DNA from 2 places in the Megasphaera sp. UBA4233 genome. Region 1 is predicted to be linked to the other one. Evidence: riboswitches for the same ligand, from Rfam matches in the RefSeq annotation. Region 1 holds a riboswitch; the other holds the start of a gene.

Region 1 (5,104 bases):
TATGGAATACGTTGATACGGCCGCTCTTAAGCTGCAGACTCACGGCCGTCCCATCGGGAAGATGACTGCCTTCACCCTGGTACTGGATGACTTCCAGATTATTTCCATCATCCGATTTCATAAAATAGTGAGTAGCAATTCCCAGGAATACGCTGCTTTCGACGACTGCAGAAATTCCCCTTTCACCGGCCGGCACAATAGAAAATTCTTCCGGCCGTACGGATACGATGACGGACTCTCCATCTTTTGCCGACTCATCGAGATTATCCATGGTCACGTTATATCCATCTTCGAAATGCAGGGTATGGGCATTCCCGTCTTTTTGCAGCTTTGCATCGAGAAAATTGGACAGGCCGATAAATCCGGCTACAAACGTATTGAAAGGCCGTTTGTAAATATTCTGCGGCGTCCCGATCTGCTGAATAACACCATTATTCATGACAGCGATGCGATCTGATACAGCCAATGCTTCTTCCTGGTCGTGGGTTACATACACCGTCGTAATGTGGATATGACGCTGGATTTTCTTTATCGCATTCCGCATTTCTACCCGAAGTTTGGCATCCAGATTGGACAATGGTTCATCCATTAGGAGTACTTCCGGCTGAATGACGATAGCCCGCGCCAGGGCAACCCGCTGCTGCTGGCCACCAGAAAGAGCCGCAGGCATACGGTCCTTTAAATGGTCAATTTTCACAACTTTCAGTATGTCGTCTACCCGTTTTTCTATATCGCCTTTCCCGGCCCCCCGCATCTGCAGTCCGAAAGCCACATTGTCCCGTACCGTCATATGGGGAAATATGGCATAGTTCTGAAACACCATGCCCATATTCCGTTTTTCTACAGGCACATCATTGATACGCTTCCCATTCAGCCGGATTTCCCCTTCTTCAATAGAGTTGAACCCGATAATCATACGCAGCAGCGTTGTCTTGCCACAGCCCGATGGTCCCAGCAGAGTAAAAAACTCCCCTGGCTTAACATGAAGAGACAATCCCTTTACTACCGTATTGTCCCCATAGCGCTTTACCACGTGATCAATATCAATGGATACGCTCATTTTCTCTTCCTCCCTATAAAAAATGCGGCAGGACCCGCTGCACTGATACTGAGTTTCCTGCCGCAAACTGATGCAAATACAATCATTTATCTGTTATTTTCGAGATGCTGGTTCCACATCGACACGATATCCTGTTTATGATCCGATACCCAACCTTCATCATAGTTGGGGAACAGATGAATCTGATCAATAGGCGTCATATACGAAGCCAGCTCGATATTTTTGCGAAGCGGCCGCACCGTCAGTTCCTTACCAGCCATTTCCTGAATCTTCTGTGAAATCATGTAATCGACAAATTTTTTAGCGTTTTCCGGATGTTTGCATCCTTTGATAATCTGCACCGATTCACCAGGGAAAATAGCTCCTTCTTTCGGGAATACGACTTTGACGGGAGCGCTGTTGCGGACATAGGTAGCTGCCGGGTCTTCCCAAGTGAGGCCTACCGTATATTCCCCATCGGCAACGCCTTTGTGGACAGCGCCGGAACTGTTCAGCATCTTGCCATCGAGATTCTGAATGAATTTATCCACATATTCCCATGCTTCCGGACTCATAGGATCACCATTTTTTCCTTTGGCATAGAGCATAGCCATGAGAGACTGGAATGCCGAACTGGAATTAGCCGGGTCGCCAAAGGCGATCTTACCCTTTAATGCCGGATTCAGTAGGTCATCAAAGGTCTCGATTTTCGTGTCACCAGCCAGATTCGTGTTGACGATAAGGACGGTAGGATCAGCAAAAGCTGGTGTGAAATATCCCGTCTTATTACGGAACGCTTCCATCATATTTTTATCTTCCGGCGACACATATTCCATGAATAAGTCTTTCTGGGATTCCAGCATCGTCTGATCTGCTGCCCAGAGGATATCGCCCTGTGGATTGCCCTTTTCTGACGAAACGCGTTTTAATAACGGTCCCGTACCGGCTACGACGACATTGACTTTGATTCCCGTATCTTTTTCAAAATTAGGAATGACCAGATTGTTCAGGCTTTCGCTACGGGCCGTATACACCGTAAGCACCTTATCATCACTGCCAGATGCACTCTTCTGACCACCTCCGCAGCCAGCCAATGAAACCAGTGTCGCCGCTGCAATCGCCAAGGTAATGATTCGTTTTGTGATTTGTTTCATCTTTCTGCTCCTTTCGCTTTACCAAATTCCGAAACACGTATTGCGCACTTTTATTGTACTGTATTCATATATATTGTCTATCCGGTAAAAGATAAAAAACATCTAATTTTCTTAATACATCCTATTTTTTCACATATAGTATATGTCATTTTTTATAAAAATTATCATATATTTCAATCAGAAATAATACAGCGCATTAAAAAACGGTATTTTTGCGGTCTGTATTTTTAGATATAGAAAAAACTAATACTTGACAAGAGAAAAAAACTATGCTAATATCTGCATCATCAACTGAATACGTTTCATCAAGAGCAGTCGAGGGAATGGCCCGATGACACTGCGGCAACCGCCATAAGGTATGGTGCCAACTCCATCGGATTATTCCGGCAGATGAATCATAGGATTAATAAAGCCGTCATCTGCATGACGGCTTTTTTGTTGATACGGACTTATTTTGTATACACACTCAGGAGAGGGGTACGAAACATGAAATCAGCTATTAAAAAAATCATTTCCGCCGGCCTCATCGCAGCTATCTGCGTATTTGCTGCCGGCTGCGGTTCCAGCAATGACAGCAAAGGCGACCAGGCAAAAAAAGAAATTAAAGTAGGGGTAACAGCTGGTCCTCATGCAGAAATCATGGATGAAGTAGCGAAAGAAGCTGCCAAACAGGGGATTACCATCAAAGTCGTAGAATTCAACGATTATGTACAGCCTGATAAAGCACTGGCCGAAAAAGACCTCGACATGAACTCCTACCAGCATCAGCCGTACCTTGACAATATCGTCAAAAAGCAGGGCCTGAAGCTCACGTCTGTTGGAAAGACGATTCTCATGCCTATGGCCGTTTATTCACACAAATATAAATCTCTCGATGAAGTTGCTCCGGGCAGCAAAGTCACTATTCCGAACGACCCGTCCAACGGCGCCCGTGCCCTGCTCCTCCTGCAGCAGGCCGGCCTGATCAAATTGAAGAACGGCGATTCCATCGAAGCTTCCGTTGCTGATATCACAGAAAACCCGAAAAATCTGAAATTCGTCGAACTCGATGCCGCCCAGACGCCGCGTTCTCTCGATGATACAGACATCGCCTGCGTTAATACCAACTACGCCATTCCGGCCGGTCTGAATCCGAAAAAAGATTCCATCCTCGTCGAATCCATTGAATCGCCCTACGCCTGCGTATTCGCTGTCCGCCAGGGTGATGAAAACAACGAAACATACAAAAAAGTCGTTCAGATTTATCAGTCCGAAGCGATCAAGAAATTTATCAACGATAAATATCAAGGAACCATCCTGCCTGCATTCTAATAGCCGGCAAAACGGCCTGTCACATCGGTGACAGGCCGTTTTTTTCTAAGCGTCTGCGTTATATTAAAGTTCGATGGTACAAACAATAAATCTTGTATATTATACATTAAAATTTTTCTCGTAAAATTTGACAAATGTGTGATATAATAGAAGTGTCTCGCAGACAATACGCATACCAAAGGAGTGAATCATATATGGAATACACATTTACCAATGATAATTTCAATCAGGAAGTCCTGCAGTCCGATAAACCGGTCCTCGTTGATTTCTGGGCCACCTGGTGCGGTCCCTGCCGTATGGTAGCCCCCGTCGTCGAAGAAATAGCTAACGAACATCCGGAATACAAAGTAGGCAAAGTCAATGTAGATGAACAGCCGGAACTGGCCCAGCAGTTCAATGTCATGAGCATCCCGACTCTCCTGGTCTTCAAGAATGGCCAGCTCTACAAGAGTTCTGTCGGTGCTCAGCCGAAAGCCAGTATTCTGGCACTCTTCGATTAATGACGAAAGGAGGATTCCCTTGCATACGTATAAACCGAGTGGCATCTGTGCCACACAGATTGATTTTGACGTCAGAGATGGAAAAGTCTATGATGTCGCCTTTACAAAGGGCTGTCCCGGCAATCATCTCGGCCTTTCCAGCCTTGCTGAAGGAATGCCCGTCACCGAAGTCATCCGCCGTCTGGAAGGCATCCGCTGCGGAGAACGCACTACGTCCTGTCCGGATCAGCTGGCCCAGGCATTAAAAGAATACGTCTGATCTGGTTATCCTGACCGCTTAAAAGGGGATTGTACCAGCATGAGTAACCTCTCATGCCGGTACAATCCCCCTTTTATATTTTCACAATGAATCAAATTTTAAGGTCAGCTTCCGAATACAAGACCGCATAACCAGCCATGGCGATGTGACCATCTTCTATATGGCAGTACAATTCGCCGCCACGGCGTGACGCCTGATAGGCAACTAAATCACTCTTACCTAGTTTTTCTGCCATGACCGGGATAATATGACAATGCCCGCTGCCGCATACCGGGTCTTCCGGCACGGATAATTTGGGAGCAAAGGAGCGGCTGACACAGTCATACTCCGTTCCTTTTGCCGTAACATTGCACAGCAGTCCATCAAGGTGTTTTAGTTTTTCCATATCGGGCTGGCATTCCCGGACCTGTGTTTCATTTTCCAGTACACAGAGAAGGTCCCGGGCCATGTATGCTTCTACCGGGCGGACTCCCAGCGCGTTTTCCATGGCATCGGTCACAGGCACCGGTTTCATATCATAAGCGGGAAAATCCATGGAGAACAGCTCACCTTTCCGGGTCACTGTAAGCACGCCGCTCAATGTATGGAAGACGAAGGTATGGCACTGTGGTTCGATAAAGTTTGCCAGGACAAAGGATGTTCCCAGCGTCGCATGGCCGCAGAGGTCGATTTCTCCGCCTGGCGTAAACCAGCGCAGGCGGTATCCGTCTTTTTCCTTTACCGTAAAGGCGGTCTCTGACAGATTATTTTCTATGGCGATGTTCTGCATCAGTTCATCGGAAGGCCAGGAATCCATGACGCATACAGCAGCCGGATTTCCTTTGAATACTTCTTTCGTAAA
Region 2 (5,104 bases), on a different contig from region 1:
GGAATTTTTTGGCATGAGAAAGGAGACCTTGGTATAAAAGCTACATAATATGCTGATAGCCGCCGTTTTCTATTAATCGCATCCATCCGCCCGTCAAGGTGGATTCACGGCCTGGCATATCATCCGCTTTTTCAGGAATGTAAGTGCAGTACTTTAATTTCCGAAAATTCCATTCTTTTTTCAAGACTTCCCGATTGATGTTCAGTTCCGTCATCTGCCCACCGGACGCAAACCGTTTCTGTGCATAGGCTTCCAGATTACCTCCATTGGCTATATACGTACGCATCCTGGCGACTTGTTCGGCCCCAATCGGACTCCATCCATACACCGTGAACTCATCCGTTCAGACAGCATATGGCTTACGTGTCCTTCCGTACTGCTGGTAGCATCTGATTGCGTCAAAGCTTTATGGGCGCCATCCCAGTTGGACAGGATGTATTGGTACCCATCCATGATGGGCTTTTTCCGTTCCGGACCTGTCCGCAACTTTCGCTGTACTTCTTGTACAAAAGCCGCCTGGTCGTTGGCTCTCAGTGCGTCATAGAGTACGCGGCTCGTACCTTTCCCTGCGATTTTACGAAGGTATTGGCTGGCATGATATCCATCCACAACATGGGTACTTTGGGCTAAATAGTTGGTCCTTGCTTTAATCCATGGAGCAGCATCTCCTTTGATTACCACTTCCGGCGTCTGCTCCGCTCCATAGGCTTGTTGGATATACTGATTCACTTCTGGCCATAACTGAGACGGAGCTTCCCATCCGGAAAACGTGCGCCGCCCACATAGCTTCCTGCGTCCCCGACAGACAGATACCTTCGAGTCATAGACATTGATCAGTTTCATCTCTTTGGCAGGGCATTTTTGCATCGCTGCATGGTCCTCATCCGCTTCTACATATACTTTGTGAATCTCTGGTTTGGCTTCTGGCATAGCGGCTGCCTGATTGGGGAGAGTCCCTAATTTACGGATAGACAATAAGACACTTTGGACACTCAGGCTGGTGGGCGTTGTAAGAGCAGCGGCCTTACGATAACTTACGTCAGCGGAACGAGTGACTAAACGAGCCCGGCACAGCGGCTCAATATGAGTCGATTTATCCAATCCCAGCCACTCATCTAACAAATAATGATATGATGAATCTGCCTTACATTGATAATACGTCCGGGCAAAGGTGACATCGCCCCACAGTGTGGTCAGCGTCCGTACGCGATGGTCTTTAACCTGATACTAATGGTTTGGTCTAATCGCTGCATAGATAGCCGCATCGGCTTGTTCCAGGAGTGTTGTCATGATGGCTACTCCGATTTGATTGACCAATTGATCCAGATTTTGGCTTAACTGAGCTAATGATAGTTCCTGGGCCAAGATTTTCCGAAGAGATGCATTAAAAAAATCTACACAAACATTGGAAATTTGTTGTATACTAAACATGAGAAGGACTCCTTTCGTATGTGTTGGATCTACACTTTATTATACAATAAGGAGTTCCTTCTCTTTTTGTATTTTCTTTAATGTATTAAAGTTTTCCCACAATTATTTTACACTATCTGACATGAAAAAATCTTATGCAAAGATAAGGTAACATCCTTATATTAGGACACATTGCGATATCTCTGTAAATACGGGATTGAAAGGCAAAAAAACAAGGGCTGTGATACCCTTTCTGCGATACCACAGCCCCTGTATGATTCAGCTTAGTATTCCGGTTCAATCAGGCCATATTTGCCATGTTTCCGTTTGTATACGACGTTGATGGCTTCCGTTTCCGAATTGAGGAAAACGAAGAAATCGTGGCCAACGAGATTCATCTGCAGGATAGCTTCTTCTACGTCCATAGGACGGGCTGCAAATTTCTTGACCCGGGCAATTTCAAAGTTTTCTTCCGGTGCAGCCGGTCCTTCGACGAGTCCTTCATGGAAGGAGCCGCCTTTCATACGGCGTGCCAGCTTCGTTTTATATTTGTGGATTTGGCGTACCATTTTGTCGTAAACCAGATCGATGGCGGCGTACATATCGTCATTGGCTTCGACGCCACGAAGAACGACACCATCTACTTTCAAGGTGATTTCAGCAATTTTACGATCTTTTTCGACGGAAAGAAGAGCCTGGACATTGACTTCATTTTCAAAGTACTTCGTTACTTTCTTTTCATGTTTCAGTACATAGTCCTTTAATGCCGGTGTAATTTCTAAATTCTTGCCTCTTACGATTGTTGCCATACAAATCCCTTCCTTTCGTGAGAAACTTCGTTCCGGACCATCCATGCTTAAAATCCGGATATCCTGCTCCTCATATATTAAGTATTCGATATAAAAAGGTAAATTCCTGCTTGACGATGAAATATTTTTTTCGAACGGCATTCAATTTTTTACACAAATAACATTGACAAGGATTCCTATTAGTGTTAGTATACAACTCAGCAATTACATAACCTATTCATCCAGAGCAGCCGAGGGAATGGCCCTATGACGCTGCGGCAACCCCCCATAGCGGGAAGGTGCCAAGTCCAACGGATTTCCATCCGGCAGATGAAATGATTGTATACGTACCGTCAGCATCTGTTGACGGCTTTTTTTATGCTATCAGCACCTCCAGGTGTATCCATTAAGGAGTTGATCTTGTGATTACCTTTGAAAACATTACCAAGACCTACGGCGGCAAAACGCACGTCCAGGCCCTGAAAGGCATCTCACTGACTATCCATGACGGCGAAATTTTCGGCATCATCGGGAAAAGTGGTGCCGGCAAATCGACGCTCGTCCGCTGCATCAATATGTTGGAAAAACCGACGACGGGCAAAGTCATCATCGACGATAAGGAACTGACGGCCATGTCCGACAGCCAGCTGCGGGCCGAACGCAAAAACATCGGCATGATTTTCCAGCATTTCAATCTGCTGTCGTCCCGTACCGTTTTTGACAATATCGCTTTTCCGCTGGAACTGGCTGGCGCTTCCAAAGAAGTCATCCGCAGCAAGGTCGATTCCCTGCTCGAACTGGTCGGCCTGACGGACCGGCAGTTCAATTATCCGTCCCAGCTTTCGGGTGGCCAGAAACAGCGTGTCGGCATCGCCCGCGCCCTGGCCAGCGATCCGAAAATCCTGTTGTGCGATGAAGCGACATCAGCACTGGATCCACAGACGACCAAATCCATCCTGGAACTGTTGAAAGACATCAACAAACGCCTGGGCATCACCATCGTCATCATTACCCACGAAATGGCCGTCATCAAGGAAATCTGCGACCGCGTGGCTGTCATCGAAGGCGGGGTCATCAAAGAACAGGGCCGGGTCATCGACGTCTTTACCAATCCCCAGTCGGAAACGATGAAGGAATTTGTCAAATCGGTCATCAATATGGAACTGCCCGAAGGCATCAAAAAACTGGGCGTCACCAATCAGCCATCGCCGGACCGGGATATGCTCGTCCGCTTCCGTTTCAAGGGAGCCGCTACCAACGAACCGCTGGTAGTCAATGTCGCCCGCAAGTTCAATCTCGATGTCAGTGTCCTTTACGGCAACATCGATTATATTCAGGATGTGCCGTTCGGCTATCTGATTGTTGTCATCATGGGCGATATGAAAGCCCAGACCGAAGCGTATTCGTATATTAAGACGCAACCTATTGAAAGCGAGGTTTTAGGATATGTCCCCAGAACTCATTAAATTAATGATACAGGGTATCGAAGAAACACTGTTCATGGTGTCCATCTCTACTCTCATTGCTGCTATCATCGGTATTCCTCTCGGCATCACCCTGGTTACGACCAGCAAAGGCCACATTCTGGAAAACAGGGTAATCAATCAGATTCTCGGAACTATCGTCAATATCATCCGTTCCATCCCGTTTATCATCCTCATGGTCGCCATCATCCCGCTGACCCGCCTCATTGCCGGTACGTCTATCGGCACGACGGCAGCCTGTGTACCACTGACTATCGTCGCTATTCCCTTCCTCAGCCGGCTCGTAGAAACGAGCATCCGCGATGTCGACTTCGGTCTCGTCGAAGCGGCAGAATCCATGGGTGCTTCTCCGCTGCAGATTATCCGCAAAGTCCTGCTTCCGGAAGCACTGCCTACGATCATCAATAATATCACCGTCCTCATCGTCAACCTCATCGGGGCTTCAGCTATGGCTGGTGCCATCGGTGGCGGCGGTCTTGGGGATATCGCCATCCGCTACGGCTACCAGCGTTTCCAGGCCGATGTCATGCTGGCTACGATCATTATCCTCGTCATCGGCGTCAATCTGATTCAGGCTTGCGGCGACTTTGCTTCCCGCAAGAAGAATAAAAAATAAAAGGAGTGTCTGTATCATGAAATCATTCATCAAAAAGGCCGTAACACTGGCGGCCCTCGCTACACTGTGCGTTTTTGCCGCCGGCTGTGGCAGTAGTGACAACAATTCCAAATCGGCTTCTTCCGACAAAAAAGAAATCACTGTCGGGGTCACACCGGGCATCCATGCGGAAATCATGGAACAGGTCAAAAAAGAAGCTGCCAAACAGGGCATTACCATTAAAATCATGGAATTCTCTGATTATGTAACTCCCGATGTCGCCCTCTCCAATAAGGAAATCGACATGAACTCGTACCAGCATAAACCGTATATGGACAACCTGGTCAAAGACAAGGGATTGAAAATCGTTTCTATCGGCCAGACCGTCGTAGCACCTATCGGCCTCTACTCTCACAAAATCAAGAGCCTCGATGACGTAAAAGACGGCATGACCGTAGCCGTTCCAAACGACCCGACCAACGGTGCCCGCGGCCTGCTGCTGCTCCAGAAAGCCGGTTTCATCAAGATTAAAGATGGCGTAAAATATCCGACACCGCAGGATATCACGGAAAATGCAAAACATCTCCAGATTAAAGAACTGGAAGCCGCTCAGATTCCCCGTTCTCTCGACGACGTTGACTTCGCCGCTATCAATACTAACTATGCCATGGATGCCGGCCTGAACCCTGTAACGGATGCCCTCCTGCGGGAAGACAAAGATTCGCCGTATGCTAATATTCTTGCCGTCCATGAAGATGACAAAGATAATCCGACGCTGAAGAAAATCGTCGAAATCTATAATTCTGATGTCATCAGGAAATATATCG

Evidence for each region. Region 1 has a riboswitch for S-adenosylmethionine ahead of B2U90_RS01360 (MetQ/NlpA family ABC transporter substrate-binding protein). Riboswitches for the same ligand answer to the same signal wherever they lie in the genome.
Region 2: linked by a shared signal. The riboswitch ahead of B2U90_RS11400 (methionine ABC transporter ATP-binding protein) and the one ahead of B2U90_RS01360 (MetQ/NlpA family ABC transporter substrate-binding protein) in region 1 are both predicted to bind S-adenosylmethionine.

Annotation. Positions count from the first base shown of each region.
Region 1 covers NZ_DGXL01000006.1:123,683-128,786, reverse strand. The annotation lists gene B2U90_RS01370 (ABC transporter ATP-binding protein) at 1-1,060, opposite strand, end outside; gene B2U90_RS01365 (ABC transporter substrate-binding protein) at 1,147-2,193, opposite strand; SAM riboswitch class I at 2,493-2,590, shown strand; gene B2U90_RS01360 (MetQ/NlpA family ABC transporter substrate-binding protein) at 2,680-3,504, shown strand; gene trxA (thioredoxin) at 3,639-4,004, shown strand; gene B2U90_RS01350 (TIGR03905 family TSCPD domain-containing protein) at 4,024-4,263, shown strand; gene B2U90_RS01345 (PhzF family phenazine biosynthesis protein) at 4,355-5,104, opposite strand, start outside.
Region 2 covers NZ_DGXL01000033.1:62,809-67,912, reverse strand. The annotation lists gene B2U90_RS11420 (hypothetical protein) at 41-286, opposite strand; partial or broken gene B2U90_RS11415 (ISLre2 family transposase) at 271-1,215, opposite strand; gene B2U90_RS11410 (hypothetical protein) at 1,228-1,431, opposite strand; gene hpf (ribosome hibernation-promoting factor, HPF/YfiA family) at 1,695-2,219, opposite strand; SAM riboswitch class I at 2,434-2,535, shown strand; gene B2U90_RS11400 (methionine ABC transporter ATP-binding protein) at 2,621-3,664, shown strand; gene B2U90_RS11395 (methionine ABC transporter permease) at 3,645-4,298, shown strand; gene B2U90_RS11390 (MetQ/NlpA family ABC transporter substrate-binding protein) at 4,315-5,104, shown strand, end outside.